3 regions of the Mesobacillus jeotgali genome follow, and region 3 is predicted to be linked to each of the others. Evidence: a T-box and tRNA genes for the amino acid it is inferred to sense, from the RefSeq annotation. Region 3 holds a T-box; the other regions hold tRNA genes.
What was found. The T-box of region 3 lies ahead of asnS (asparagine--tRNA ligase). A T-box ahead of a tRNA ligase gene usually reads a tRNA of that ligase, here a tRNA-Asn.

Region 1 (9,504 bases), 1.9 Mb from region 3:
TAACGATCTGGGCACTGTCTCAACGAGAGACTCGGTGAAATTATAGTACCTGTGAAGATGCAGGTTACCCGCGACAGGACGGAAAGACCCCGTGGAGCTTTACTGTAGCCTGATATTGAATTTTGGTACAGCTTGTACAGGATAGGTAGGAGCCTGAGAAACCGGAGCGCCAGCTTCGGTGGAGGCGTCGGTGGGATACTACCCTGGCTGTATTGAAATTCTAACCCACGCCCCTGATCGGGGCGGGAGACAGTGTCAGGTGGGCAGTTTGACTGGGGCGGTCGCCTCCTAAAGAGTAACGGAGGCGCCCAAAGGTTCCCTCAGAATGGTTGGAAATCATTCGCAGAGTGTAAAGGCACAAGGGAGCTTGACTGCGAGACCTACAAGTCGAGCAGGGACGAAAGTCGGGCTTAGTGATCCGGTGGTTCCGCATGGAAGGGCCATCGCTCAACGGATAAAAGCTACCCCGGGGATAACAGGCTTATCTCCCCCAAGAGTCCACATCGACGGGGAGGTTTGGCACCTCGATGTCGGCTCATCGCATCCTGGGGCTGTAGTCGGTCCCAAGGGTTGGGCTGTTCGCCCATTAAAGCGGTACGCGAGCTGGGTTCAGAACGTCGTGAGACAGTTCGGTCCCTATCCGTCGTGGGCGCAGGAAATTTGAGAGGAGCTGTCCTTAGTACGAGAGGACCGGGATGGACGCACCGCTGGTGTACCAGTTGTCTTGCCAAAGGCATCGCTGGGTAGCTATGTGCGGACGGGATAAGTGCTGAAAGCATCTAAGCATGAAGCCCCCCTCAAGATGAGATTTCCCATAGCGCAAGCTAGTAAGAACCCTGAAAGATGATCAGGTTGATAGGTCAGAGGTGGAAGCGCGGTGACGTGTGGAGCTGACTGATACTAATCGTTCGAGGACTTAACCAAATTGATTACTCGATCTTCTTGTTTTCTTCTTACAAACATTATCTAGTTTTGAGGGAATAAAGTTTTCTTGCGATAGCAAAATATCTTAAATTACCTCTTGAAAAATGCATAAAAGGCAGTATAATAAATATTGTCCTTAAAAATTGTCTGGTGGCGATGGCGAGAAGGTCACACCCGTTCCCATACCGAACACGGAAGTTAAGCTTCTCAGCGCCGATGGTAGTTGGGGGTTTCCCCCTGTGAGAGTAGGACGCCGCCAGGCAATGATGCATGATCATCTTGGATAAGTTCTAAGATGTGGCATTCGAATCATCTGCAAGAGTTATGAAAAATACCATTATTCCGCAGTAGCTCAGTGGTAGAGCACTCGGCTGTTAACCGAGCGGTCGTAGGTTCGAATCCTACCTGCGGAGCCATTATCTCTAAATGACGTAAGTCATTTGAGCTGGCAGCAAAATGCTTCCATAGCTCAGCAGGTAGAGCACTTCCATGGTAAGGAAGAGGTCAGCGGTTCGAGCCCGCTTGGAAGCTCTGAAAATACTATTATATGGCCCCTTGGTCAAGCGGTTAAGACACCGCCCTTTCACGGCGGTAACACGGGTTCGAATCCCGTAGGGGTCACCAAGATTTTTTTGCGACAGCGAAGTTGAATATGGAGGATTAGCTCAGCTGGGAGAGCATCTGCCTTACAAGCAGAGGGTCGGCGGTTCGATCCCGTCATCCTCCACCATTTATTCTTATATAACTTTCCTTAATGCCGGTGTAGCTCAATTGGTAGAGCAACTGACTTGTAATCAGTAGGTTGGGGGTTCAAGTCCTCTCGCCGGCACCATCTTTCTAACTTACCTGAATAAACTTCAGCGGAAAGATGCGAAAAGTCCCGAAGGGATTTTGAGCATGTACCTAGTTAGGAAGTTCTATTATGTGGAGGGGTAGCGAAGTGGCTAAACGCGGCGGACTGTAAATCCGCTCCCTCAGGGTTCGGCGGTTCGAATCCGTCCCCCTCCACCATTTTAATACATATTAAAATTGGACAAGCTACTAATGTCCTTTTTATTTTTTCATTGGGCTATAGCCAAGCGGTAAGGCAACGGACTTTGACTCCGTCATGCGTTGGTTCGAATCCAGCTAGCCCAGCCATTTTTGAGCCATTAGCTCAGTCGGTAGAGCATCTGACTTTTAATCAGAGGGTCGAAGGTTCGAGTCCTTCATGGCTCACTCATGTTAAGACCCCTAAGAATGAACTTAATCCTTTATTTTTAGGGGTCTTATCTATATAATAAAATCATGCGGAAGTAGTTCAGTGGTAGAATACAACCTTGCCAAGGTTGGGGTCGCGGGTTCGAATCCCGTCTTCCGCTCCAAATGGGGCCTTAGCTCAGCTGGGAGAGCGCCTGCCTTGCACGCAGGAGGTCAGCGGTTCGATCCCGCTAGGCTCCACCATCACACTACATAAATACCATTTCAGCCATAAATCCAACGGATTTATGGCTTTTTTATTTTTATCCAATAGAGTTTAGACAAGTTTGAAGGAGAAGAGACCAAAGCTATCAAGAAAAAGCCGTTATTCTGACAGTTTACAGGGGGTAAAGCCTAGAGCTGTCCAGAATACTACCTATTAATCCGACAGCATTTGCTTTTTCTCATTTTTCTCATATTTCAAGTCTATTCCAATTCGCCGGTGAAGCTGTTATAAATTTTTCATATTAAGTATCCTTACCCAATAAATTCGCTCAATTCCAAACCGTATATATATTCATGAAATTGTCCGGTTGAGTCATTTGAATGAAAGCGTTTAAAATAAGGAGTAGACGAGAGATAGCAAGGGGGAGAAAACAATGAAGAAACTTTCGATTATTGGTATGCCGATGGATTTGGGTCAGATGAGAAGGGGAGTCGACATGGGCCCAAGTGCAATCCGTTATGCTGGAATAAATGAAAGACTGAGAGTGTTATTTGATGAGATAGAGGATTTGGGAGATATCGCAGTTGGCAGACCTGAGGTGAAGATTGATCCTAACAGCAATCTTCGCAACCTGGAATTAGTTGCTGAGAAAAATAGTTTGCTTGCTGATGAGGTAGACAGGATTATAGAATCAGGATCATTCCCGCTTGTATTAGGCGGTGATCATAGCATTGCGATCGGGACATTGGCAGGTGTATCCAAGCATTATAAGAACCTGGGTGTCATCTGGTATGATGCGCATGGTGACTTGAATACAGCGGAAACTTCTCCGTCTGGTAATATCCACGGAATGCCGCTGGCTGCGAGCCTGGGTTTGGGTCATGAAATGCTGACTCAATTAGGCGGATTCGCGCCAAAAGTAAAGGCGGAAAACATTGTCATTATCGGAGCACGTGCGCTGGATGAGGGTGAGAAGGACCTGATTAAGGAAATGGGCATTAAAGTGTTCACAATGCACGAAATCGATCGCCTAGGAATGGCAGCGGTCATTGAGGAAACAGTCAACTATCTTAAAGATAAGACGGATGGTGTCCACCTTTCTCTTGATCTGGATGGGCTGGATCCAACAGATGCACCTGGTGTCGGTACGCCGGTAACGGGAGGCATCAGTTATCGTGAAAGCCATCTGGCAATGGAGATGCTGGCTGAATCAAAAATCATCACATCAGCTGAATTTGTCGAAGTCAACCCAATCCTTGATGAAAAGAACAAGACAGCTGTCGCGGCAGTGGCGTTGATGGGGTCTTTATTTGGTGAAAAACTTCTGTAATGTCCATATAGTTTGGGAATAGACTCATATTAGTGAGAAAAAATAGGAGCAGCGGCCAGGTGGCTGCTGCTCTCTTATTATTAATATAGGAATGTCTTTTTTGAAGATAAGTGATAATATTTATTTAGTAAATGGTCGAGTTTAGTGCTGATGTCTACAACCCGTTGATTTGCCAGCGAGGTTTTTGCGGCTAATTCAACCATTTCTTTACGGCAATTTTCAATATCCTTCAGCAACGTTTCTGCACACATTGATTATTTCCTCGCTTTCACTGAAATATAGTTCATTTATACCCCTGAAAAAAACTTTTTAAACCAAACTGGTAAAAATTTGTTAAAATTGACTTAGCGTGCTTTTTCGCAAAATAAGTCAGTTAGTAGATGATTTTGTCAATTACATACATAAATAAAGTTTTTATAAAAAAAAACGAAACCTTTTACGGAATCGATTCGTATATCGATTAGCCGCATGAAGCGCGGAGGTAAACTAATGGAGACAATCGTAAAACACAGAATAAAGCAAGTACTCAAGGGAGACCAGAATGCCTATGGAGAGATTGTTGAGGTATACAAGGACAAGGTATTCCAACTTTGCTACCGTATGCTCGGGAATCGGCACGAGGCAGAAGATATTGCACAGGAGGCTTTTATCCGTGCATATATCAATATTAACAGCTTCAATCAAAACTTGAAGTTTTCTACATGGCTGTATAGAATAGCTACTAACCTATGTATTGACCGGATCCGCAAAAAGAAACCGGATTATTTCCTTGATGCGGAAGTACCTGGAACAGAAGGCTTGACGATGTATTCCCAGGTTCCATCTGAAACACCCTTACCAGAGGATGAAGTAGAAAGTATCGAATTGCATGATACCATCCAAAAAGAAATATCAAAACTACCCGATAAATATCGGTCTGTAATCGTATTAAAGTATATTGAAGAACTTAGCCTCAATGAGATCAGTGAAATACTGGATTTGCCGCTTGGCACGGTGAAGACGAGGATCCATCGAGGAAGAGAAGCCTTAAGGCAGCAGTTGCGACACGTATAAGGTGAGGTGAAAGAATATGAAATGTTCCGAACAAATTATCGACTATATGCATGAATACTTAGATGAAGAAATCTCCGAAGAACATGAAAAGGTACTAAGAGAGCACCTGCAAAGCTGTTCAGATTGCCAGGAATACTTCAGGGAGATGAATAAGTCAATCGCTCTTGTGCAGAGCACTTCCCATATCCAGGCACCAGATGATTTTACTTCAAAAGTGATGGCCGGCCTGCCGAAGGAAAAGAAAAAGACGGAAATCCAACGCTGGTTCAGGAGCCATCCATTTATAACGGCTGCCTCGCTTTTCCTGGCGTTGATGACTGGCAGCATCTTTTCGACTTGGAATGAAGAACACCAGTTTTCCGTATCGAAGCAGCCTAATCTGATTGTTGAGAATGATACGGTTATCGTACCTGAAGGGGAAGTCGTCAAAGGAGATGTCGTTGTCAGGAATGGCAAGGTGAAAATAGAAGGCGAGGTCCAGGGTAATGTCACAGTGATCAACGGTGAGCTGATCAATGCTGAGAATTATATGGCATCAGCCGGAAATGTCACCGGTGAAATAACAGAGGTTAATGAAGTGTTCGAGTGGATCTGGTACCATATTAAAAAAACAGCTAAAAACACGGCAGATCTTTTTGAGAACGACGAAAAGGAACAGTCATTCCAATAGGAATGGCTGTTTTTTAAGGCTCCCTTTTGCAAGGGTTGGTTGGGGGTCAGCAGCCAAGGTGACATCATTATAATTTGAACAAAGCTTATGGTATAATAAAAAAGTTACCTTTGTTTATAGCTGAAACAGATTGGTCATCTTTTGTATTTTTTACAAAGGGCGATTTTGCTTTGTATGATTTTTTACACCGCATTTTGAAAGGTTTCATCTTTCTGGCTGCTCATTAACTGTGTGCACTCGAAAACCTTGAAGCTGATTTTTTACTTTTCTATAGTTAACAACAAAGATACAAAGAAGCCTTTAAAAAAGGCTGATGAACCTTCAGGGCAGTCTTAGAGACTTCTGAAGGAGCCTTACTAAACTACTGGAGGAAGTGCAATGTCGTTTGCGGATTTCGATTTTTTAGAATATCTAGCTAATATTGTTGACATTCTCCTGGTTTGGTTCGTCATTTACAAGCTGATTGCAATTATTCGAGGTACGAAGGCTGTCCAGCTTTTAAAAGGGATTTTTGTCATCCTGATTGTAAAGTTTATCAGTGATTACTTCGGATTGAATACGCTCAGCTGGATGATGGAACAAGTACTAACCTGGGGATTCCTGGCCATTATCATCATCTTCCAGCCTGAATTGCGGCGGGCACTCGAACAGATCGGCAGAGGGCGGCTTTTTTCCAGAACAGGTCTGCAGGAAGAAGAAGACGAAGAGAAGATGGTGGAGGCTATTATCAAGGCAACCGATTATATGGCCAAGCGCCGGATCGGGGCATTGATCTCAATTGAAAGAGAAACAGGAATGAGTGATTACATAGAGACAGGCATCCAGCTTCAATCAAAAATCTCCTCTGAACTGTTGATTAATCTTTTTATACCGAATACGCCGCTTCATGATGGAGCTGTGGTGATACAGAAAAACATCGTCGCTGCGGCTGCTTGTTATTTGCCGCTGTCGGAAAGTCCTTTCATTTCGAAGGAACTGGGTACAAGGCACAGAGCCGCGCTCGGAATCAGTGAAGTAACCGACAGTATCACAATTGTCGTGTCTGAGGAAACAGGGAATGTATCGGTTACCCGGAATGGCGAACTTTACAGGGACTTGAGCGGGGAAACGCTAAGGGAACTGCTTACAGCCGAGCTGGTTTCGCCATCAAGAATCAAGCAGGCAGCTTCTACCCGCTGGAATTGGAGGGGGAAGAAAAATGGATAAATGGATGGATAATCCCTGGTTCATAAAAGTCGTTGCCCTTGTTCTTGCTGTCCTGCTGTTTGGATCTGTACCTAAAAACGATCCAGATAAGCCTGGCGATGTGAATGTACCATCAGATGAAAAGGTGGAGACGATTGAAGAAGTGCCGGTAAAAAGGATTTATGATACCGATACTTTGGTAGTATCAGGTGTTCCTGAAACAGTTTCCGTCACGCTTCAAGGACCGAAGAATTTGGTGCAGCAGGCGAAGACACTGAGGAACTTCGAAGTGTTCGTTGATTTAACAGATGCCGAAATCGGCAATCAGCGAGTGCCGATCACGATTAAAGATGTCTCAGACCGCCTGACCGTAACCATCGAACCTGGGTATGCAAATGTTTCAATCCAGGAAAAGGTTACGAAGGAATTCAGTGTGGAGGCAGAATTCAACGGGAATATAGTGGAGGAAGGCTATATAGCTGAAAAGCCGTCAGTAAAGCCTAATAAAGTCCAAATAACAGGTGCAAAGGATGTTATCGACAGAATCACGTATGTGAAAGCAACTGTCAATTCTTCCGGGAAGGTGTCAGACACCATCACGCGAGAAGCAAGTATTCTTGCGCTGGATAAAGATATGAATAAACTTGATGTTGTTGTCGAACCTGGCGTTGTCGAGGTAACGATTCCGATTAAAAGCTCAAGCAAAAAGGTACCAATTGATATTGTCCGGAAAGGAACTCCTCCAAGCGGGGTAACAATCGATTCAATCACTTTGGAAACGAAGGAAGCTGAGATCATCGCTGACCCAGGTGTTCTCGAGAAATTTGATCGTGTCAGGGTCGAAGTGGATGTAAGCAAGATTGAGGAGGATACGGAAATCACCCTTCCAGTCATTATTGGTGAAGGAATTGTCCGGGTTTCCCCTGAAACGGTAAAAGTGGCTGTAAAAGTCACAACGGCTTCCGAGATAAACATCTCTAATGTTCCAATAGAAATTGATGGGATGGATGCCGGCTATGAAGTCAATTTCCTTGATCCCGCAGATGGCCAGACTAATTTGACCGTTTCTGGACCGAGTGAGATTGTTTCGGCCCTGTCATCCGATGATTTTAAAGTCTTGATCGATGTGTCGGAACTTGAGGAAGGGAATCATGAAGTCGAGATGAAGGTGACAGCACCTCAAAATATAACGTGGAAGCTGGCTAAAGAAACGGCCAGTATATCGGTTGCGAAAAAAGATGCGTAATGACTGCAATTTTTCATACAAGGAGAGATTCTAAGAATGGGTAAATATTTCGGTACAGACGGAGTACGTGGTGTTGCGAACAGCGAATTAACGCCAGAATTAGCTTTCATGCTTGGACGCTTTGGAGGCTATGTCCTGACAAAGGAGCATGATCGTCCTAAGGTATTGATCGGAAGGGACACTCGTATTTCCGGACATATGCTTGAAGGTGCGCTGGTAGCCGGCCTATTATCAATCGGAGCAGAGGTCATGAGGCTCGGCGTTATCTCAACTCCAGGGGTGGCCTATTTAACGAAAGCTCTTGGCGCGCAGGCTGGCGTCATGATTTCTGCCTCTCACAATCCAATAGCTGATAATGGAATTAAATTCTTTGGGCCGGATGGATATAAGCTGTCTGATGATCAAGAGAATGAAATCGAACAATTGATGGATATGGACAAGGATGAGCTGCCTCGCCCAGTAGGTGCTAATCTTGGACAGGTAAATGATTACTTTGAAGGCGGACAAAAGTACCTTCAGTATCTAAAGCAATCTGTAGATGAAGAATTCACAGGTCTTCATATCGCGCTTGACTGCGCACATGGAGCAACTTCATCATTGGCTACGCATTTATTTGCTGACCTTGATGCTGATACTTCTACAATGGGTGCATCGCCTAACGGTTTGAACATTAATGATGGCGTCGGATCGACACATCCGGAAGCACTTGCTGAATTCGTAAAGGAAAAGGGAGCGGATTTAGGCCTTGCTTTTGACGGAGATGGCGACCGCCTGATTGCGATTGATGAAAAAGGAAACATCGTTGACGGCGACCAGATCATGTATATCTGCGGAAAATTCATGAAGGAACGCGGACAGCTGAAACAAGGTACTGTTGTATCAACTGTGATGAGCAATCTTGGTTTTTACAAAGGCCTTGAGGAAAATGGAGTTCAAAGTGTTCAAACAGCGGTTGGTGACCGTTATGTAGTGGAAGAAATGAAGAAGAACGGCTATAATCTCGGCGGCGAGCAATCCGGCCACATCATCTTCCTGGACTACAACACGACTGGTGATGGCCTGCTTACTGGCCTGCAGCTTGCCAATATCATGAAAGCTACGAAAAAGCCGCTTTCAGAGCTGGCAGGGGAAATGAAGAAATTCCCTCAGGTTCTCGTGAATATCAGAGTGACGGATAAGCACCACGTAACAGATAACGAGAAGGTAAAAGAAGTAATCGAACAGGTTGAAGCAGAAATGAACGGCAACGGCCGTATCCTTGTTCGTCCTTCAGGAACAGAGCCTTTGGTACGTGTCATGGCAGAAGCAGCAACAGCAGAGCTTTGCGAAGAATATGTAAGACGAATTGCTGTCGTGGTTGAAGAAGAAATGGGATTAAAAGAATAATAATCAGTCATATGCATAAGGGCTTCGTCACATAAAAGAGCCCTTATGCATATTTATTTAGGAAGGGAGTTTTCAGTCGTCCGGTATAGGGTAATTGTACGGGAGGGCTGTTTTCCTTTGTTTTCTATTGACGGATAGGTATGTATCATGTATGATAATCCTGTTTTTGAAAAAGGTTGTTTTTTGCCTTGAAAACAATTTTTCGAAAGGTGGGCAGAGGTAGATCAATGGAAAACTAAAAGCGCCAGGACTAATCCCTGACCGAAATTGTGGATTAGTTGACGAGGTGGAGGTTTATCGAAGTT
Region 2 (9,504 bases), 2.0 Mb from region 3:
GTTCCGGCCAAGCATATGAACGGTGACTATTTCCATTTTGTCCAGGATGAGAACAATAATATCAGTGTCGCGATCGCTGATGTCATTGGAAAGGGTATTCCGGCCGCACTTTGTATGTCCATGATCAAGTATGCAATGGACAGCCTGCCAGAAAACCGGCTTGATCCGAGCAGCATCCTGGAAAATCTGAACAGAGTCGTTGAACAGAACGTTGACCCAAGCATGTTCATCACGATGTTCTACGGAATGTTCAATCCTTCCAACAACGTCTTCTACTATGCCTCAGCAGGGCATGAGCCTGGCTTCTATTATGATTCCAAAAAGAAGGAATTCTCTGAGTTGGTCGCTAGAGGCTTACTGCTAGGGGTGGACAAGCGGACGAAGTATACCCAGTATGAGAAAGAAATACTTCCTGGGGATATGGTGATCTTGATGTCTGACGGAGTGACCGAGTGCAGAACGGAAGAAGGATTCATCGAAAAGGAAACATTAATCGGATATATAAATAAATATATTCACTTAAATGCTCAGGAAATTGTCAATAATATCTTTAGGGAACTTGAAAAACTTCAGCATTTCCAATTGCGTGATGATTTTACTCTAATCATTTTAAAAAGAGATGTTTAATCGGGTTCCAAACCGGGTAAATCAAAAGAGCAATTGAATTGTAAAGGGTGGGTCATTTATGAATATTTCGATAGATGTGAAAGAAACAGAATCAACATTAGCAGTCAAGGTAAGTGGCGAAATTGATGCATATACAGCTCCACAGTTACGTGAAAAGCTTTTCCCTATGTCCGAAAAAGAGGGCGTAAAGATGGTTGTTGACCTTTCAGAGGTCAATTATATGGATAGTACAGGGCTTGGAGTATTTGTGGGAGTGTTCAAAAACGTGCGTGCACATGACGGTGAGTTTAAAATCGTTGGGTTGTCCGAGCGTTTACAGAGACTTTTCGAAATCACTGGCTTGGCCGATATTATCGATATAAACAGCCAGATTGAGGGTGGAGTGCAATGAACCAGTCATTTGACTATATTGAGATGAAAATCCCGGCTAAACCGGAATTCGTGGGTGTCATTCGTTTGACCCTGTCTGGTATTGCAAGCCGCATGGGTTTTTCCTACGACGAGATTGAAGATTTAAAAATTGCTACCAGCGAAGCTTGTACCAACGCTGTACAGCATGCATATAAAAACAATGAGAACGGCGAAGTCATCATCGGTTTCGGATTGTATGAAGACAAGCTTGAAGTGATGGTTGCAGATAATGGCCAGAGCTTTGATTTCCACTCAGCGCGCCAGGGACTAGGTCCTTATGATCAGAATAGTTCTGTGGAATTCCTTCGCGAAGGAGGCTTGGGACTGTATTTGATCGAAACCTTGATGGACGAGGTTCGAATCCATCACAAAGAGGGCGTCACGGTCTTTATGACCAAGTACCGAGAAGGAGAGCAGGTGGAGAGAGATGCAGAGACAATCTCAACCTAAGCAAAGGCCAAAAGAAGAGATTAATGAATTAATCAAAGCCTACCAGCTGCATGAGGATGCAGACGCCCAGAATGAGCTGGTTCTTCACTATCAAAACCTTGTAGAAACAATCGCGAGAAAGTACTCAAAGGGAAGGTCGTTCCATGAGGATATTTTCCAGGTTGGGATGATTGGCCTTTTAGGCGCAATCCGCCGTTACGATGAAACATTCGGTAAAAGCTTTGAAGCATTTGCCGTACCGACTATCATTGGTGAAATCAAAAGATTTTTAAGAGATAAAACATGGAGTGTCCATGTACCGCGCAGGATAAAGGAGCTTGGTCCAAAAATCAAGACGACAGTCGAAGATTTGACCACCCAGCTGCACCGCTCTCCGCGTGTGGATGAAATTGCCGAAGCACTTCAGGTTTCCGAAGAAGAAGTATTGGAAGCCATGGAGATGGGAAAAAGCTACCAGGCATTATCTGTGGACCATTCTATTGAAGCTGATTCTGACGGAGGAACAGTCACCCTGTTGGATATCGTTGGAAACATTGATGATGGCTATGAAAAAATCAATCAAAGAATGGTGCTCGAGAAAGTACTCCATGTACTAAGTGAACGCGAAAAGTTAATTATCCAATATACCTATCTTGATAACCTGAGCCAGAAAGAGGCTGGAGACAAGCTTGGTATTTCGCAGATGCATGTATCCAGACTTCAAAGAAGGGCAATCAAAAAGCTTCAAGAAGCGATCCATGCGGAAAACAACAATTCGGAGTACATTACATGATTCAACAGTTCAAAGACAAAATAGAACTTTATGCTTACCAGACAATAAAAGAAGGTAAAATAGAGTGCGGTGACAGCTATTATTATACAGCTACTGATGATTATTTTGTCTGTGTACTTGCTGATGGATTAGGGTCCGGGCAATACGCCCATGAAGCCTCTGCGGCAGTCGTTTCAGTAGTGGAGCAACACCACCATGAAGACGTAGATACGCTCATGAAATACTGCAACAATATACTGGTGCAAAAAAGAGGAGCCGCTGTTTCAATCTTCAAAGTCTATTTCGAGACCCGCGAGTTTGTATACAGCTGCGTCGGAAATATCCGCTTCTTTCTCTATACATCAAGTGGCAAGCTGACATACCCATTGCCAGTCACGGGTTATCTGTCAGGTAAGCCGCAGGTGTTTCATACCCAGAGATTCGTTTATGAGCCAGAATCAAAATTCCTGATTTACTCAGACGGTTTTGACAATATCCATGGCGCTAAAACGATATTGAAGGGATATCGCTCGGTTGGTGCAATCGCAGAACAAATCAAAAGCGAATATGCCAACTCAATGGATGATGCAACTTTTATTGTAGGAAGTCTACTTTAGCCGGTGGGCTTCTTTTTGTTTTACCGCACACTGCCTTCACATTACCAGAACTGTAAACCTTCAGCCGATTTTGGTACACTATTAAAGTGCCAAGCAATATCAAAAAAGATTATGGAGGATTGTCTCTTGACTCAAACAATGGATAAGCAAGATCAATATGTGAAAATCATTGCCAAAGAGCAATCGTTAACAGCTAAACAAGTGCAAAGTGTCATTTCATTAATAGATGAAGGAAACACTGTACCGTTCATAGCCCGTTATCGAAAGGAAATGACCGGTGCGCTTGATGAAGTGCAAATCCGTGACATCGTTGAAAGATGGCAATACATACAGAATTTAGAACAGCGAAAAGAGGAAGTCATCAGGCTCATCGAAGAACAAGGAAAGCTGACTGACGAATTGAAGGGAAGCATCGAAAAAGCAATCAAGCTCCAGGAAGTAGAAGACCTTTACCGTCCCTACAAGCAAAAAAGAAGGACGAAAGCGACTGTCGCAAAAGAAAAGGGCCTTGAACCTCTTGCTCAGTGGATGCTGGAGTTTCCGGTAAACGGAAGTCTCGAAGACAAAGCCCGCGAGTTTTTATCAGAAGAAAAAGGTGTTGACTCTATCGAAGATGCGATTGCCGGCGCGAAAGACATTATCGCTGAAATTCTTTCCGATGACGCCGACAGCCGCAAGTGGATTCGAAATGAAACCTTTAAAACTGGCTCCATCGAATCTTCGGTAAAAAATGAAGAGCAAGATGAGAAAAATGTTTATGAAATGTACTATGAATACTCGGAGCCAGTCAGTAAAGTGGTGCCGCACCGAATCCTTGCACTCAATCGCGGTGAAAAAGAAGATCTGTTGCGAGTGTCAATAAAACCAAAAGCAGATGTCATCATGAGCTACTTGCAGCGTAATTGGGTTACTAAAAATCACTCTGTCACAGCTGCTTCAGTAACCGTGGCTATCGAAGATGCATATAAGCGACTGATCCAGCCGTCAATCGAACGTGAGATCAGGAATGAACTGACAGAAAAAGCGGAAGAGCAAGCGATTCACATTTTCTCGGAAAACCTGCGAAAACTGCTATTGCAGCCTCCGTTAAAAGGGAAGGTCGTCCTGGGTGTAGACCCTGCGTTCAGAACAGGGTGTAAGCTGGCTGCTGTGGATGAAACGGGAAAAGTTTTATCAATTGGAGTAATTTATCCTCATACCTCTGGCGCTAAAAATACCGAAGCAAAGGACAAATTCATTAAAGTCCTGAATGACTATGAGGTAGAGATGGTTGCGATCGGCAACGGTACTGCTTCCAGGGAAACGGAACAATTCGTGTCAGACATCCTGAAAGAAATGGATAAGGAGATTTTCTATCTCATTGTCAATGAAGCAGGAGCGAGTGTCTATTCAGCATCAGACCTGGCCCGCGAAGAATTCCCTAATTACCAGGTAGAAGAACGAAGTGCGGTTTCGATTGCCCGTCGTTTGCAGGACCCGCTGGCTGAACTTGTTAAAATTGATCCCAAATCCGTCGGTGTCGGCCAGTACCAGCATGATGTCAGCCAGAAAAAGCTATCCGAATCACTGACATTCGTTGTTGAGACTGCAGTCAATCAGGTGGGTGTCAACGTAAATACAGCATCATCTTCTTTACTGCAGTATGTTTCCGGCCTTTCTAAAACTGTAGCCAATAATATAGTGAAGAAGCGTGAGGAAGAAGGGAAGTTCACAAGCAGAACACAGCTAAAAAAAATACCTCGTCTCGGAGCGAAGACCTATGAACAGGCAATTGGGTTCCTGCGTGTCATTGATGGAAAGGAACCGCTCGACAGAACCGGTATCCACCCAGAAAGTTACGGTGAGGTAAAGCAGCTGCTTGATAGCCTGGGTTTCAAATCAAAAGATTTAGGAACTCCTGCATTAAAAGATGCCCTCGCCAAAATTAACATCGACCAAACTGCAGATGAGTTAGGAATCGGGAAACTTACGCTGAAAGATATCATTGATGCACTCGTAAGACCTGAAAGAGATCCGCGGGATGAGCTTCCGGCACCTTTATTGAAAAAGGATGTATTAAAGCTGGAGGATCTAAAAACGGGAATGGAGCTTCAAGGTACTGTACGGAACGTCGTTGACTTCGGTGCTTTCGTTGATATTGGTGTAAAGCAGGATGGCCTTGTCCATATCTCTAAGCTAAGCAACCGCTTCGTAAAACATCCGCTGGATATTGTATCCGTCGGGGACGTTGTTACTGTATGGGTGGACAGTGTCGACCAGAAGAAAGGTCGAGTCGCCTTGACAATGCTTAAGCCTGACCAGGCATAATACAAAAGACTGCAGGAATGCCTGCAGTCTTTTAATCGTTTAATCCCTGTTTATTTCTATAAAAGTACCAACATTGGTTTAAAAGTTTGATTTGATACCTATTTTTCTCGTAGAAGGCTCGTTTCATTTGATTCTGAAACCAGACAGGCATAGCACAATACCTCCTTAAGATAATACGTTAAAAGGTAACATTAATATATGCTATAATGGGTTGTCATGTTTCTATAAAAGGCAGGCGTTTTACAAATGACTGATCAAGAGTTGCATAATCTTGTAGTGGCGATCTCAAATGAATACTTCCATAAGCCATTCAGGCATAAGGCGTTCTTCAACCCGAGGCTCCGCACTACAGGAGGACGTTATATGCTGAGCAGCCATACCATTGAAATTAATAAAAAGTATTTTGAACAGCTGGGTGAAGCAGAGCTCGTTGGGATCATTAAGCATGAACTATGCCATTACCACCTTCATATAGAAGGAAAAGGTTACAAGCATCGCGATAAAGATTTCCGAGATCTATTAAAGAAGGTAGATGCCCCGAGGTTTTGCTCTGTCCTTCCGGAGGAGAAGAAAAGGAGGGCGAAACAGAAATTCGTTTTTTATCAGTGCAGCAGCTGCAAGTTGACTTATCGCCGCAAAAGATCTATAGATACCTCAAAATACGTGTGCGGAAAATGCCGGGGAAAGCTCGTAAAAGTGAAGGAAATGACTGTAGAATAAGCGTTTGTGGGCTTTTAAAAAAGAAATTAAAAACTTATCAAAAACACCCTTGACTTTTAGTGGGTACCTCCCTATAATAGTAAGAGTCGATAAGACAACGACACGAAAAAATAAAGCTATTCTGTAGTAGCTCAGTGGTAGAGCAACGAGCGATATCATCTCCGGGTTTACTACGAGTTGTACTCATCGAGCCGCTTCTTGAATAAGCGTTCTGAGATGAGGACAGTCGGCTAAGGATAACTTTTGAAAGAACAAATACAATTATTCCGCAGTAGCTCAGTGGTAGAGCACTCGGCTGTTAACCGAGCGGTCGTAGGTTCGAATCCTACCTGCGGAGCCATTAATTTCAAAGGTATGGGGAAGTACTCAAGAGGCTGAAGAGGCGCCCCTGCTAAGGGTGTAGGTCGGGTAACCGGCGCGAGGGTTCAAATCCCTCCTTCTCCGCCAGAACCTTATAAAATGGCCCCTTGGTCAAGCGGTTAAGACACCGCCCTTTCACGGCGGTAACACGGGTTCGAATCCCGTAGGGGTCACCAAGATTTTTTCGCGCTAGCGAAAATAATCATCCTTAATTTCGCGACAGCGAAAACAACTAAATTAATTCCATATTTGGTCCCGTGGTGTAGCGGTTAACATGCCTGCCTGTCACGCAGGAGATCGCCGGTTCGATCCCGGTCGGGACCGCCATTTTATTGGGCTATAGCCAAGCGGTAAGGCAACGGACTTTGACTCCGTCATGCGTTGGTTCGAATCCAGCTAGCCCAGCCATTTTTGAGCCATTAGCTCAGTCGGTAGAGCAGATTGCTCGCTGCATTGAGTTTTCTTCCTTGGCAATCTGCGAGAAAGACCGGAGGTCTTTTGAGCATCAGGTGCGACAAGGGAATATAAATGGGTGGATACAATCTTTGTTCCACTTCAAATATGAGCCATTAGCTCAGTCGGTAGAGCATCTGACTTTTAATCAGAGGGTCGAAGGTTCGAGTCCTTCATGGCTCACCAGATTTTTTCGCCTTTAGCGAAAAAATGTCCTTGATTTCGCGACTATGATTTAATCATGTCGGCGATAATCAATTCACAATATTAATATGCGGGTGTGGCGGAATTGGCAGACGCACCAGACTTAGGATCTGGCGCCGCAAGGCGTGGGGGTTCGACTCCCTTCACCCGCACCATTAATTACCTGTTGATTAATGAATGTAAATTAGTTAATATATAATCCTGTCATGTTTTGCGGTCGTGGCGGAATGGCAGACGCGCTAGGTTGAGGGCCTAGTGGGGGCAACCCCGTGGAGGTTCAAGTCCTCTCGGCCGCACCAAAAAAAGTTATTGACACACTCTAACGATCGTGTTAATATATAAAAGTTGCTATTAAAACAATATGCGCCCGTAGCTCAATTGGATAGAGCGTCTGACTACGGATCAGAAGGTTATGGGTTCGACTCCTTTCGGGCGCGCCATTATTTTTCTTCAATAACGGGGAGTAGCTCAGCTTGGTAGAGCACTTGGTTTGGGACCAAGGGGTCGCAGGTTCGAATCCTGTCTTCCCGACCATTCAGCAACTAACTTTATATGCGGGTGTAGTTTACTGGTAAAACCTCAGCCTTCCAAGCTGATGTAGTGGGTTCGATTCCCATCACCCGCTCCAGTATGATTGTTCTTTGAAAACTAAACAAACAAGCGTCAACAAACAATAAATGATCATGTTTCTTCTATAGAACATGAGCCAACGTTTTAACTTATGAGCTAAACTCATAACTCTTTTTTGGAGAGTTTGATCCTGGCTCAGGACGAACGCTGGCGGCGTGCCTAATACATGCAAGTCGAGCGGATCTTCATTAGCTTGCTTTTGAAGATCAGCGGCGGACGGGTGAGTAATACGTGGGCAACCTGCCTGTAAGACTGGGATAACTTCGGGAAACCGGAGCTAATACCGGATAATCCTTTCCCTCACATGAGGGAAAGCTGAAAGACGGTTTCGGCTGTCACTTACAGATGGGCCCGCGGCGCATTAGCTAGTTGGTGAGGTAACGGCTCACCAAGGCAACGATGCGTAGCCGACCTGAGAGGGTGATCGGCCACACTGGGACTGAGACACGGCCCAGACTCCTACGGGAGGCAGCAGTAGGGAATCTTCCGCAATGGACGAAAGTCTGACGGAGCAACGCCGCGTGAACGATGAAGGCTTTCGGGTCGTAAAGTTCTGTTGTTAGGGAAGAACAAGTACCGGAGTAACTGCCGGTACCTTGACGGTACCTAACCAGAAAGCCACGGCTAACTACGTGCCAGCAGCCGCGGTAATACGTAGGTGGCAAGCGTTGTCCGGAATTATTGGGCGTAAAGCGCGCGCAGGCGGTTCCTTAAGTCTGATGTGAAAGCCCCCGGCTCAACCGGGGAGGGTCATTGGAAACTGGGGAACTTGAGTGCAGAAGAGGAGAGCGGAATTCCACGTGTAGCGGTGAAATGCGTAGAGATGTGGAGGAACACCAGTGGCGAAGGCGGCTCTCTGGTCTGTAACTGACGCTGAGGCGCGAAAGCGTGGGGAGCGAACAGGATTAGATACCCTGGTAGTCCACGCCGTAAACGATGAGTGCTAAGTGTTAGAGGGTTTCCGCCCTTTAGTGCTGCAGCAAACGCATTAAGCACTCCGCCTGGGGAGTACGGCCGCAAGGCTGAAACTCAAAGGAATTGACGGGGGCCCGCACAAGCGGTGGAGCATGTGGTTTAATTCGAAGCAACGCGAAGAACCTTACCAGGTCTTGACATCCTCTGACAACCCTAGAGATAGGGCGTTCCCCTTCGGGGGACAGAGTGACAGGTGGTGCATGGTTGTCGTCAGCTCGTGTCGTGAGATGTTGGGTTAAGTCCCGCAACGAGCGCAACCCTTGATCTTAGTTGCCAGCATTCAGTTGGGCACTCTAAGGTGACTGCCGGTGACAAACCGGAGGAAGGTGGGGATGACGTCAAATCATCATGCCCCTTATGACCTGGGCTACACACGTGCTACAATGGATGGAACAAAGGGCCGCAAAACCGCGAGGTCGAGCCAATCCCATAAATCCATTCTCAGTTCGGATTGCAGGCTGCAACTCGCCTGCATGAAGCCGGAATCGCTAGTAATCGCGGATCAGCATGCCGCGGTGAATACGTTCCCGGGCCTTGTACACACCGCCCGTCACACCACGAGAGTTTGTAACACCCGAAGTCGGTGGGGTAACCTTTTGGAGCCAGCCGCCTAAGGTGGGACAGATGATTGGGGTGAAGTCGTAACAAGGTAGCCGTATCGGAAGGTGCGGCTGGATCACCTCCTTTCTAAGGATATTGCCGTAAAGGCAATCGGAATGCGAATCTTTCGATTCGTACTGTGGATGTAATCCACATAGTTGTACGCTTGTTTGTTTAGTTTTGAGGGAGCAATTCTCTCAAAGCTTTTTTGTTCCTTGAAAACTAGATAATCGTAAGTAAGAAGAACCAAGAAAAAACCGAGTGATCGCCATTTTAGTTTTTCTCTCTATTTAATAGAGAAATGACCTTTTAGGTTAAGTTAGAAAGGGCGCACGGTGGATGCCTTGGCACTAGGAGCCGATGAAGGACGGGACTAACACCGATATGCTTCGGGGAGCT
Region 3 (9,504 bases):
CTTGGAATCATCCTGATGCTGTACATTTTCATCAATCTTGCTTTCTTCGCACCTAAAGGGGAAGAAGAATTCCCTGTTGGAGAAGTTGCTGACCAAGCAGAAAAAACTCCGATGGTATTTGAAAACTGGAAGCTATGGCTTGGCATCACTGTTCTTTTGATTCTTTTCGCATACACGATACCGTTCATCGATATGATCGAAAATGCACCGATCGGGTCGAAAGGATATAAATTCTTCTAGAAGTTCTCTTCTTGAGTATAGAAGCGAAAAATTAACAGGGTATGAAATTGTAAAAGATTTCACACCCTGTTTTTTTGTTCATAACAGCATTTAATATTAAAAAACAGGATGCATCAGCATCCTGTTTTCGTTTTTTACCTATTTAATTAAAAATCAGCGTTTCCTGGTGTACGCGGGAATGGAATAACATCGCGGATGTTCTTCATCCCGGTTAGGTACATAACAAGTCTCTCGAAACCTATACCATATCCGGAATGCTTAGTGCTTCCGTATTTTCTAAGCTCGAGATACCACCAGTAATCTTCTTCAGACATACCAAGTTCTTTGATTCGATTTGCAAGGATTTCTTCTCTTTCCTCACGCTGGCTGCCGCCGATTAACTCGCCAATACCAGGAACCAAAAGGTCGGTCGCAGCAACTGTCTTGCCATCCTCATTTGCTCGCATATAAAATGCCTTGATTTCTTTCGGATAATCGGTTACGAAGACAGGGCGCTTGTAAATTTCCTCGCTAAGATAACGTTCATGTTCCGTTTGCAAATCCGTACCCCATTCAACAGGGTACTCAAATTCCTTACCTGAGCTCTTTAATAATTCAACCGCTTCAGTATAAGTAACCCTTCCAAAATCGGATTTTAATGCATTTTCCAATCTTTCAATAAGCGTTTTATCAACAAAGCTGTTGAAGAAGGCCATTTCTTCTGGTGCATGCTCAAAAACATAATCAATGACATACTTGACCATTTCTTCTCCCAGGTCCATGATATCCGGCAATTCTGCAAAGGCAACTTCCGGCTCGACCATCCAGAATTCTGCGGCATGTCGTGCGGTATTTGAATTTTCTGCCCTAAATGTCGGGCCAAAGGTATACACATTGCGGAATGCAAGAGCAAAGCTTTCTGCGTTCAATTGACCGCTCACGGTTAAGTTGGTTTCTTTGCCGAAGAAATCTGCACTTTCATCCACTTTTCCTTCTTCGTTTTTTGGAAGCTGGTTCAAATCCATTGATGTTACACGGAACATCTCCCCGGCTCCTTCAGTATCGCTTCCGGTAATAATCGGTGTATGTACATGTACAAAACCTTTGTCTTGGAAGAATTTGTGAAGGGCATAGGATGCAAGAGACCTTACTCTGAAAACGGCTGAGAAGGCGTTCGCTCTAGGACGTAAATGAGCGATTGTTCTCAAATATTCAAGGGTATGTCTCTTTTTTTGTATAGGATAATCTGTATCTGACAATCCCTCAACGATAATTTTTGTCGCTTTAATTTCAAACGGCTGCTTCATTTCAGGAGTTGGGACAAATTCACCTTCTACTAAAACAGAAGAACTGATAGGCAACTTCGTAATTTCTTTGAAGTTATCAAGGGTATCCTCAAAAACAACCTGTACACTCTTAAAGAATGTTCCATCGTTCAACTCCATAAAGCCAATGGTTTTTGAATCACGAAGAGTACGGATCCAGCCTGTAATTTGAACAGTTTTGTCTGTAAAATTTTCTTGATTCCTGTATAAATCTTTTACTACGGTCTTAATCATAATTAGCCTCCCTATGTAATTTTTTGCAATAAAAAAAGCCTTCTATCCCCTAAAAAAGGGACGAAAGGCTGAACTTCCGCGGTACCACCCAAATTGTCATAAAATGACCAACTTTACTACTGCACAACCCAGTCTATAACGTTCTGGAAACGTCTAAGCCTACTCACGATATCCCTTTCGGTTAGAACTCAAAGGTGTTCTTCATCCATGCTTCATCACCAGGCTTCCACCGTCCCCGGCTCGCTATCGAATATAGCAAAAACTACTTTCCTTTTCATCGATTTAAAAATATGCAGTTTTCAAAGGTTTTTTACTGTAATAATTTATCACAAAAGATAATCCTTTGTCTAGTTGCCCCCTGATATATATACATTTTTCGCTAAAAAATCAATGTGTACATCAAAAGCTAAATTGCTGTTATAACTGAATGTTGTGTTTCTTGTTATACTGGTTTAAGTCATTTCGGATAGGAAGCAGCCTCAATGTCTAAGAAAGCAGTTTTAATAGACATTTCAAAGAGGAAGCAGCTCCAAAATGTCTAAGAAAGTGGATTTAAGCCAAATTCACTTAAAGAATACTCAACTATGAAAAATAAACGGAAAAATTCCGCTTAAATTGAAAACGACCCATAATTACTTAAAAATAAGGGGGGTTTTTCCGGTTATTTGACCCAAATCATTTGATTTTGTCATTTTTCTAGCAGTTAATCGGAATACCTCCGCCTATTTCTGCGTTAAAGCTTCTTTTGTATGCAATAGCCGGAAATTCTCCGCTTAAAAATTTTCGTTCGCACTCGAAAATCAGCAATAGCCTTACTAAAAATGCTTTCATTAAAACAGTAAAAAGGAGCTTGGGTTTGAACCAGGCTCCTCTCTGTTAATTGTTTATGTTCCCCACTTCAAAAGAGAATGAATCACAAAGTGAAGTGCTTTTTTTGCTTCCTGATGGGAAATGAGATGTTGATAGATATGACAGATATGATAATCAACGCGGATCCGAGCATCTGAAGACCGCCCAGCCTGTCACCATACACCAATATTCCCAGCATGGTGGCTATGACGGGTTCCAGTGTAGCAACTACTGCAGCAGTACTGCTTTCTGTCCTTTCAAGGCCCCAGGAGTATGCGAAATAGGCAATCACAGTCGGGAAGATCCCTAACCCTATCGCATAAAGCCACGCATTCCCGGTGAAAAGGACAGCAGTCTTGCTGACTATACCAGTTGTCGGAACCAGTGCAGCCGAAGCCACAAGGAAAGTATACAAGGTGACCGTAAAAGGATGGTACCGCCTTAATGCCACCTTGCCAAATATGCTGTAAAGAGCGTAGCCGAACCCTGCCCCTAAGCCAATAAGGATACTGGAGACAGAAAACGACGTTCCCCCTTGCCCTGTGATGCCTGCGGCAAGTGTACAGCCGATGACTGTCATGACAATCGCCAACAACTTCTTCCGGTTAATGCTTTCTTTCAGGAAAAGAAATGATAACACCGCAACAAAAGCAGGAGAAGTATACAGTAAAGCTACAGCAATCGGGATGTTCATCAAGTTGATTGCCGTAAAATAAGACCAGTTAAAAAACACAATGCTTAAAATCCCTGTACCCACAAACAGATACAAGTCTTTCACCCTGATTTTTAGATGACTTCGGTAAAAAGCCATACCCACCAAAACCAATATAATGGCAGCGGTCACCACACGGATGGCCACAATCTCCATGGCACTGAACCCGGCACTATTCAGACCTTTAACAAAAAAACCAATCAGGCCCCACATTGCCGCAGCAAATGCGATCATAAAATAAGGCAATTTCCCGTACATACATTCACCACACTAACAAAAAGCGTAAGCGCCTTGGTCAGCCCCGACATGCGCTGGAGGGCCGACCGGTGAAGTCGTTCTTTGACTTCAGTGGGCGGATCGAAGCGTCTCGAGGGGCTAGGCGCTGGAGCTGGATTTAAAAAACTTATATAGTTATCCACAAGGAATTATTTTATTAATTCCCTTCTGAAAGAAAAGATGGCAGGAAGGCTGCCATCTTATTTTCTAAAAAAGGGTCTTACTAGACCAGCTGGTATACTTTATTGTATTTTTCGTATAAATAATCTACTAAGTACTGAGCATTGAGTCCCTCTCCAGTTACATCAGTCAATATTTCAAGAGGTTTTTTCATCTTTCCATGCTTATGGACTTTCTCAGTCATCCACTCTTTAATGTGCTGAAGGTTTCCTTGTTCGAGGAGTTCCTCATAGTCAGGCAAATCTTTGAGCATGGCATTCTTGAACTGCGCTGCATACATATAGCCTAAAGCATAGGATGGGAAGTAGCCAAAGCTGCCTCCTGCCCAGTGTACATCCTGGAGCACACCCTGTGCATCATTTTCCGGCCTGATGCCGAGATACTGTTCGTATTTATCATTCCAGATCTGCGGAAGGTCCTTTACTTCAATCTCATCATTGAACAAGCCTTTTTCAATTTCATATCGTACCATAACATGCAGTGGATATGTCAGCTCATCTGCCTCGATCCTGATTAAGCTTGGCTTTGACTCATTGACAGCACGATAGAAATCCTCAACGTCCACTCCGGAAAACTGGCCGTCTGAATATTCCTGCAGCAGGCTGTAGTTATGCTTCCAGAAGGAGTAGTTGCGCCCCACAAAGTTCTCATAGAAAAGCGACTGTGATTCATGAATGCCCATTGAAGTGCCAGAACTTAAAGGAGTTCCGATTAGCTCTTCAGAAATGTTTTGTTCATAAAGAGCGTGGCCTCCTTCATGAATGGTACCAAAAACAGCTGTCCTGAAATCTGCTTCATCATATTTCGTCGTAACCCTAACATCTCCAGGGTTCAATCCCATCGCAAATGGGTGAACCGTTTCATCTAGGCGGCCAGCATCAAAATCATATCCCATTTGCTTTAGGATCTCTAGGCTGAAAGCACGCTGCTTTTCTTTAGGAAAATGCTTAAAAAGGAACTCTGTTTCAGGTTTGGCAGTTGAACTGGAAATCTGCTGTACAAGCGGGACAATTTTTTCACGAAGGTCTCCAAACACCTGATCCAAAACCTCAACAGTTACTCCAGGTTCATACATATCGAGCAAGGTGTTGTATTTATTCCCTTCATATCCCCAGTAACCAATGAATCTCTTAGTGGTATCCACCAATTTTTCAAGATACGGTCTGAACATTTCAAAATCCGACTCTGCTTTTGCTTCTTCCCAAACAGTTTCGGCTTTTGATTGAAGAATCACATATTCACGATATTCTTCTGCAGGGATTTTTTTATTGCGATCATAATCCTTTCTGCACTCATCCAGCGTTTTACGGGTAATCTCAGATAAACTTGTTTCATTTGAAAGTCGTGCTATGTATGACGCCATTTCTTCTGATGTTGACATGTTAAACAGCTCGGAAGACAGTACCCCGATGACTTCAGAACGCTGGCCAGCTCCCTTTTTCGGGGCTCCAGTCCGTAAATCCCAATAAATCAAAGAAAGCGCCTCTCCATAGGCAGCCATTTTTTTGACATAGTCCAAAAATCTCTTTTCTGTTTGCATAACTTCACTCATTCATTTCACCCCATTTATCTCTTTCCAGTCTATCTTATCATACTTTTCTGAAATTTACGTTCAGGAAAATCAAAAAGCCCGCGCTAAAAATAGCTGAACGGTGAAGCTAAGTTCTTTATGAACTTAAAGGATTCCGAACAAAATAAAAACAACAGGCGAACCTGTTGTTTAATAGATTACTAGAATGTTTTCTGGATTATTATTTCGTTTTGCCGATCGCCACACGCCATGTTTCTGGGCCTTCTTCAAGATACTCCCATGAAAATGACTCCGCGCGCTCCATCATGAATTGGTATTGCAGCGGTCTAGGGTCGTGGTCATTGACAATTTGCATGAATTCTCCCTTTTTCAGAGAATCAAAATGATTGAATATCGTAGGGTGTTTATCCCGTGGTGCATAATCAGGTACATTGATAATAACGTTGAAAGTCATTTCACTCTCTCCTTTAAGTCTGATTTTCTTTACATTTTTATTATAAATCCCATCTAATCACCTCGTAGTGAGCGCGGTCACAGTTTGACTATGACTTCTTTCATTCAAGAAGATTAGTAATTATTGATAGTCCCTGTGAAAAAATAAAGGAACTTTTTTTATAAGAGCGAAACTTAAAGTTAAGGAGGCGATTTTTTTGAAAGAGTTAGTTGGCAGCTGCGATCGTTGCAGAAAAGAGATTTTTTGCCTGGATGGATTTTTGAATGGTGTACATAAAGATGGGAAAGTACTTTGTTTTGAATGCGAAAAAGAAGAAGAACTAAAATCATAATAAAAACCGCAAAGCGATGAAGCTTTGCGGTTTTCCTATTTAGTCTTCATCAACAGCCAAATCTTTTACTGGCAGCTGTTCTCCCTCTTTATGTGTCACTTTACGGAGATTGAAGAGTGCTTTTACGCTGAATATTGCCAGCGCAGCAACACCAATCAAGAAGATTGTATCAGGGATTGATCTCAAGGTCAGCAGCATTTCAACCGTTTCTCCCTGCAAGAACTGGGATGAACGTGAAGCTGCATAGCCATTGAAGTACGCTTCTTTTAACTGTAGATACCCGACTGGCAGCAATGACAGGAATACCATTCCGGCCAAGCCTACATTCAGCATGATGACAATGAATTTAACCCACCTGTCGCTCCATTTTTCAGGGTTAACAATATTGCGCAATGAATAGATCAATACTGCCCCTGCGAACATTCCATACACACCCATCATCGCCGCGTGGCCGTGTGCTGGTGTCAGGAACTGACCGTGTTCAAGGAAGCTTACTGCAGGCAGGTTGATCAGGAATCCGAGTACCCCTGCACCAACCAGGTTCCAGATCGCTACTGAAATCAAGAACCAGAATGTACCTTTGTAAGGGAAATCGACTCCCCCATCCCTCATCATTTTGTACTGCTCATATGCTTCCAGGATGAGCAAGGTTAATGGGATGACTTCAAGTGCAGAAAATACAGAGCCCAGTGCGATCCAAACCTCTGAAGAACCATTGTAATAATAATGGTGGCCGATGCCGATGACACCTGCTCCCATCAGCAGGATTAATTGGAAGTATAATGCTTTTATTGTTGATTTTTTCGTGACAAGCTTCATTTGGACCATTAAGAAACCAATGACAACGACTGCGAAAACTTCGAATATCCCTTCAACCCATAGATGGATGATCCACCAGCGCCAGTAGTCAGCAAAGGTATAGTGTGTGCCTGGATTGATCATGAAGGCAAAGAAGTAAAATGCCGGTACGGCGATAGCTGAGTAGAACAATAGGTGAATCAGCCCGCCTTTATCTGATTCCCTTTTCAAACCACTCTTGATTCCGCGGAATACGATGAACAGCCAGATCAGCATTCCGGTCGCAAGTATGAACTGCCATAAACGTCCCAGCTCTAGATATTCCCAGCCCTGGTGGCCTAATAAGAACCAATTGTTACCCAGGTAGCCGTTTGCACCAAGCCATTGGCCAATCATGCTGCCGGCTACAAGCACTACTAATGCCCAGAAAAGAATGTCGACTAGTAATCCCTGGCGTTTTGGTTCATGTCCGCCTACAAGCGGAGCAATGAAGATTCCCATTCCAAGCCACGCTGTTGCAATCCAGAAAATCGCGAGCTGCAAGTGGAAACCTTTTGTAATGTTGAAAGGCAGGATATCATGGACCCATTTCATTCCAAAGAAACTATCAGGCTCAATATAATAGTGTGCCAGCAGCGCTCCGAACATTGCCTGAACAAAGAACAGCACGGATACAACTGCAAAATATTTACCCGTTTTCAATTGTGAAGATGTAAGCGGAAGCTTCCTCAAATCGATTTTAGGGAAGTTACCCGCTGTATAAGCCTCTTGCATTCCCAAATGATAGCGATAGAAGACAAACAGGATCAAGCCTACGAACAGGATCAGAATGGTTACACTCGCCCCGCTCCACCAGATCGCCGAGAATGACATGGTGTTACCTGCGTCCTCATAATATGGCCAGTTATTTGTATAAGTTATATCATCGTCAGGTCTTTCTGTACTTGATAGCCAAGCTGTCCAGAAAAAGAAATCAGCGATTTGTTCAATCTGATCACCCTTTGAGACCCAGGCGCGCTCCCCGTCCGGCATATGCCTTTCCTGGATTAGCCCTGGTTTTAGACCCCACTGGTCACCTTCAGTAAAAATAGTATGATAAAATTCCCTTACCTTTTCGTGCCCATATATTTGTGCGTCTGTCAGCACCAGCTTATCTGTATCAGGTACATAACGATTTTCACGCATTTCCTTCATGACAGTGTCTCGGATGATTGTTTGTTCATCCTCTGCCAAGCCTTCGAAATCTTTACCGTATTTCTCCTTTGCCCTGAAGTCTTGCATCCCATCAGAATAAATCTTCAAAGCTTCTGCAGTATAATCAGGTCCCATATAGGATCCATGCCCTAATACAGTTCCATAATCCATCAGACCATACTTTTGGAAGACAGCCTGCCCTCCCATGATGCTTTCTTTTGTTAAGATGACTTCTCCCTTTGCGCTTGTGGCTTCAAGCGGCCTTGGAGCCATATCTTTAAAGATCCAGTAACCTCCTGTCAGGAGTACTGTAAAGCTTAGTAATAATGTAATGATGAGTACGGATTTCAACAGTGAGTTTCTATTTTTCTTGACCACTGCCTTCGTGGATGTTCCATGCTGGAGTTCCATCTACCATACATCCCCTTCCCTGTTATATTTACACCCTAAGCATAAAGGGAAAAGCGATGTTGAGTTTGTGAAGTTCCTCATTTGTTGGGTGTGATATTTCCCACAGCAATGATAATTATTTTCATAAAAACGTCAAAATATGATTCAAGTCACTTAGCCCTCCTCTTTCCCTTGATAAAATTTAAAGCAGATACTTAATCAAAATCATAGAGGAGCAGATTGATATGCATATATCTCAAATCAGACAGCAATTAAAAGAAGTTCCTATATTCAAAGAATTGTCACCAGAAGAGCTGGACCCTATTGTTGAAATTGCCCAGCCAAGATTCTTTAAGAATAAAATGTATGCTTTCATGCAGGGAGATCCGCTTGACCGGGTTTTCTTCATCTATTCAGGTAAAGTAAAGATTTATAAAACAGACTCGTCTGGCAGGGAACAAATCGTATCAGTCCTTGAATCCGGTGAAATGTTCCCTCACGCCGGATTCTTCAGGAAAGGTCAATATCCAGCTCACGCGGAAGTAATGGAGGACACACAGATGATCATCGTACCAATCTCCAAATTTGAAGAGATCCTGGTTGCCTATCCTGAACTTTCTATTAAGTTATTCCGTGTCCTTGGCGAGAAAATCATCGATTTGCAGGCCAGGCTCGAGGAACAGATTCTTCACAATACTTACGAACAGATCATTATGCTGTTACTCCGTCTATGCAAGACAAATGGAGAAAAGAAGGAACATGGATTTAAATTGACCACCCATTTTACCAATAAGGAATTTGCCAATATGATCGGTACTTCCAGGGAAACGGTCAGCAGAACCATCAACCATTTAAAGAAGAAAGATTACTTAAGTCTGGATCCTGACGGCTACTATCTGATTGACCATGAAAAATTGCATCAAGAATTGTTTTAACAGGAAGAACAAAATTTCTGAGGTTAAGTGATGAGCATCACGGCAGAAAATAGTGAAAATGATTATCATTTAATCA

Region 1: it has a tRNA-Asn gene. The T-box ahead of asnS (asparagine--tRNA ligase) is inferred to sense a tRNA for this amino acid. The anticodon was not compared.
Region 2: it has a tRNA-Asn gene. The T-box ahead of asnS (asparagine--tRNA ligase) is inferred to sense a tRNA for this amino acid. The anticodon was not compared.

What each region holds. Positions count from the first base shown of each region.
Region 1 covers NZ_CP109811.1:174,394-183,897, forward strand. Annotated here, with positions in the region: rRNA gene FOF60_RS00925 (23S ribosomal RNA) at 1-924, shown strand, start outside; rRNA gene rrf (5S ribosomal RNA) at 1,071-1,186, shown strand; tRNA gene FOF60_RS00935 (tRNA-Asn) at 1,266-1,340, shown strand; tRNA gene FOF60_RS00940 (tRNA-Thr) at 1,383-1,455, shown strand; tRNA gene FOF60_RS00945 (tRNA-Glu) at 1,474-1,548, shown strand; tRNA gene FOF60_RS00950 (tRNA-Val) at 1,579-1,654, shown strand; tRNA gene FOF60_RS00955 (tRNA-Thr) at 1,681-1,756, shown strand; tRNA gene FOF60_RS00960 (tRNA-Tyr) at 1,851-1,935, shown strand; tRNA gene FOF60_RS00965 (tRNA-Gln) at 1,990-2,064, shown strand; tRNA gene FOF60_RS00970 (tRNA-Lys) at 2,070-2,142, shown strand; tRNA gene FOF60_RS00975 (tRNA-Gly) at 2,214-2,288, shown strand; tRNA gene FOF60_RS00980 (tRNA-Ala) at 2,292-2,367, shown strand; gene rocF (arginase) at 2,763-3,659, shown strand; gene FOF60_RS00990 (aspartyl-phosphate phosphatase Spo0E family protein) at 3,740-3,910, opposite strand; gene sigW (RNA polymerase sigma factor SigW) at 4,149-4,712, shown strand; gene FOF60_RS01000 (anti-sigma factor family protein) at 4,729-5,382, shown strand; gene cdaA (diadenylate cyclase CdaA) at 5,761-6,588, shown strand; gene FOF60_RS01010 (CdaR family protein) at 6,581-7,813, shown strand; gene glmM (phosphoglucosamine mutase) at 7,850-9,199, shown strand.
Region 2 covers NZ_CP109811.1:232,181-241,684, forward strand. Annotated here, with positions in the region: gene FOF60_RS01230 (PP2C family protein-serine/threonine phosphatase) at 1-627, shown strand, start outside; gene FOF60_RS01235 (anti-sigma factor antagonist) at 686-1,018, shown strand; gene rsbW (anti-sigma B factor RsbW) at 1,015-1,488, shown strand; gene sigB (RNA polymerase sigma factor SigB) at 1,466-2,260, shown strand; gene FOF60_RS01250 (PP2C family serine/threonine-protein phosphatase) at 2,257-2,856, shown strand; gene FOF60_RS01255 (Tex family protein) at 2,995-5,163, shown strand; gene cmpA (cortex morphogenetic protein CmpA) at 5,195-5,314, opposite strand; gene FOF60_RS01265 (SprT family protein) at 5,410-5,883, shown strand; tRNA gene FOF60_RS01270 (tRNA-Asn) at 6,149-6,223, shown strand; tRNA gene FOF60_RS01275 (tRNA-Ser) at 6,240-6,330, shown strand; tRNA gene FOF60_RS01280 (tRNA-Glu) at 6,345-6,419, shown strand; tRNA gene FOF60_RS01285 (tRNA-Asp) at 6,495-6,570, shown strand; tRNA gene FOF60_RS01290 (tRNA-Gln) at 6,577-6,651, shown strand; tRNA gene FOF60_RS01295 (tRNA-Lys) at 6,807-6,882, shown strand; tRNA gene FOF60_RS01300 (tRNA-Leu) at 6,971-7,055, shown strand; tRNA gene FOF60_RS01305 (tRNA-Leu) at 7,114-7,199, shown strand; tRNA gene FOF60_RS01310 (tRNA-Arg) at 7,264-7,340, shown strand; tRNA gene FOF60_RS01315 (tRNA-Pro) at 7,358-7,434, shown strand; tRNA gene FOF60_RS01320 (tRNA-Gly) at 7,455-7,528, shown strand; rRNA gene FOF60_RS01325 (16S ribosomal RNA) at 7,643-9,192, shown strand; rRNA gene FOF60_RS01330 (23S ribosomal RNA) at 9,418-9,504, shown strand, end outside.
Region 3 covers NZ_CP109811.1:3,066,090-3,075,593, forward strand. Annotated here, with positions in the region: gene FOF60_RS15715 (b(o/a)3-type cytochrome-c oxidase subunit 1) at 1-240, shown strand, start outside; gene asnS (asparagine--tRNA ligase) at 387-1,778, opposite strand; T-box leader at 1,832-2,065, opposite strand; gene FOF60_RS15725 (EamA family transporter) at 2,692-3,597, opposite strand; gene FOF60_RS15730 (carboxypeptidase M32) at 3,839-5,347, opposite strand; gene FOF60_RS15735 (DUF2249 domain-containing protein) at 5,547-5,780, opposite strand; gene FOF60_RS15740 (hypothetical protein) at 5,977-6,111, shown strand; gene FOF60_RS15745 (nitric-oxide reductase large subunit) at 6,151-8,514, opposite strand; gene FOF60_RS15750 (Crp/Fnr family transcriptional regulator) at 8,739-9,428, shown strand.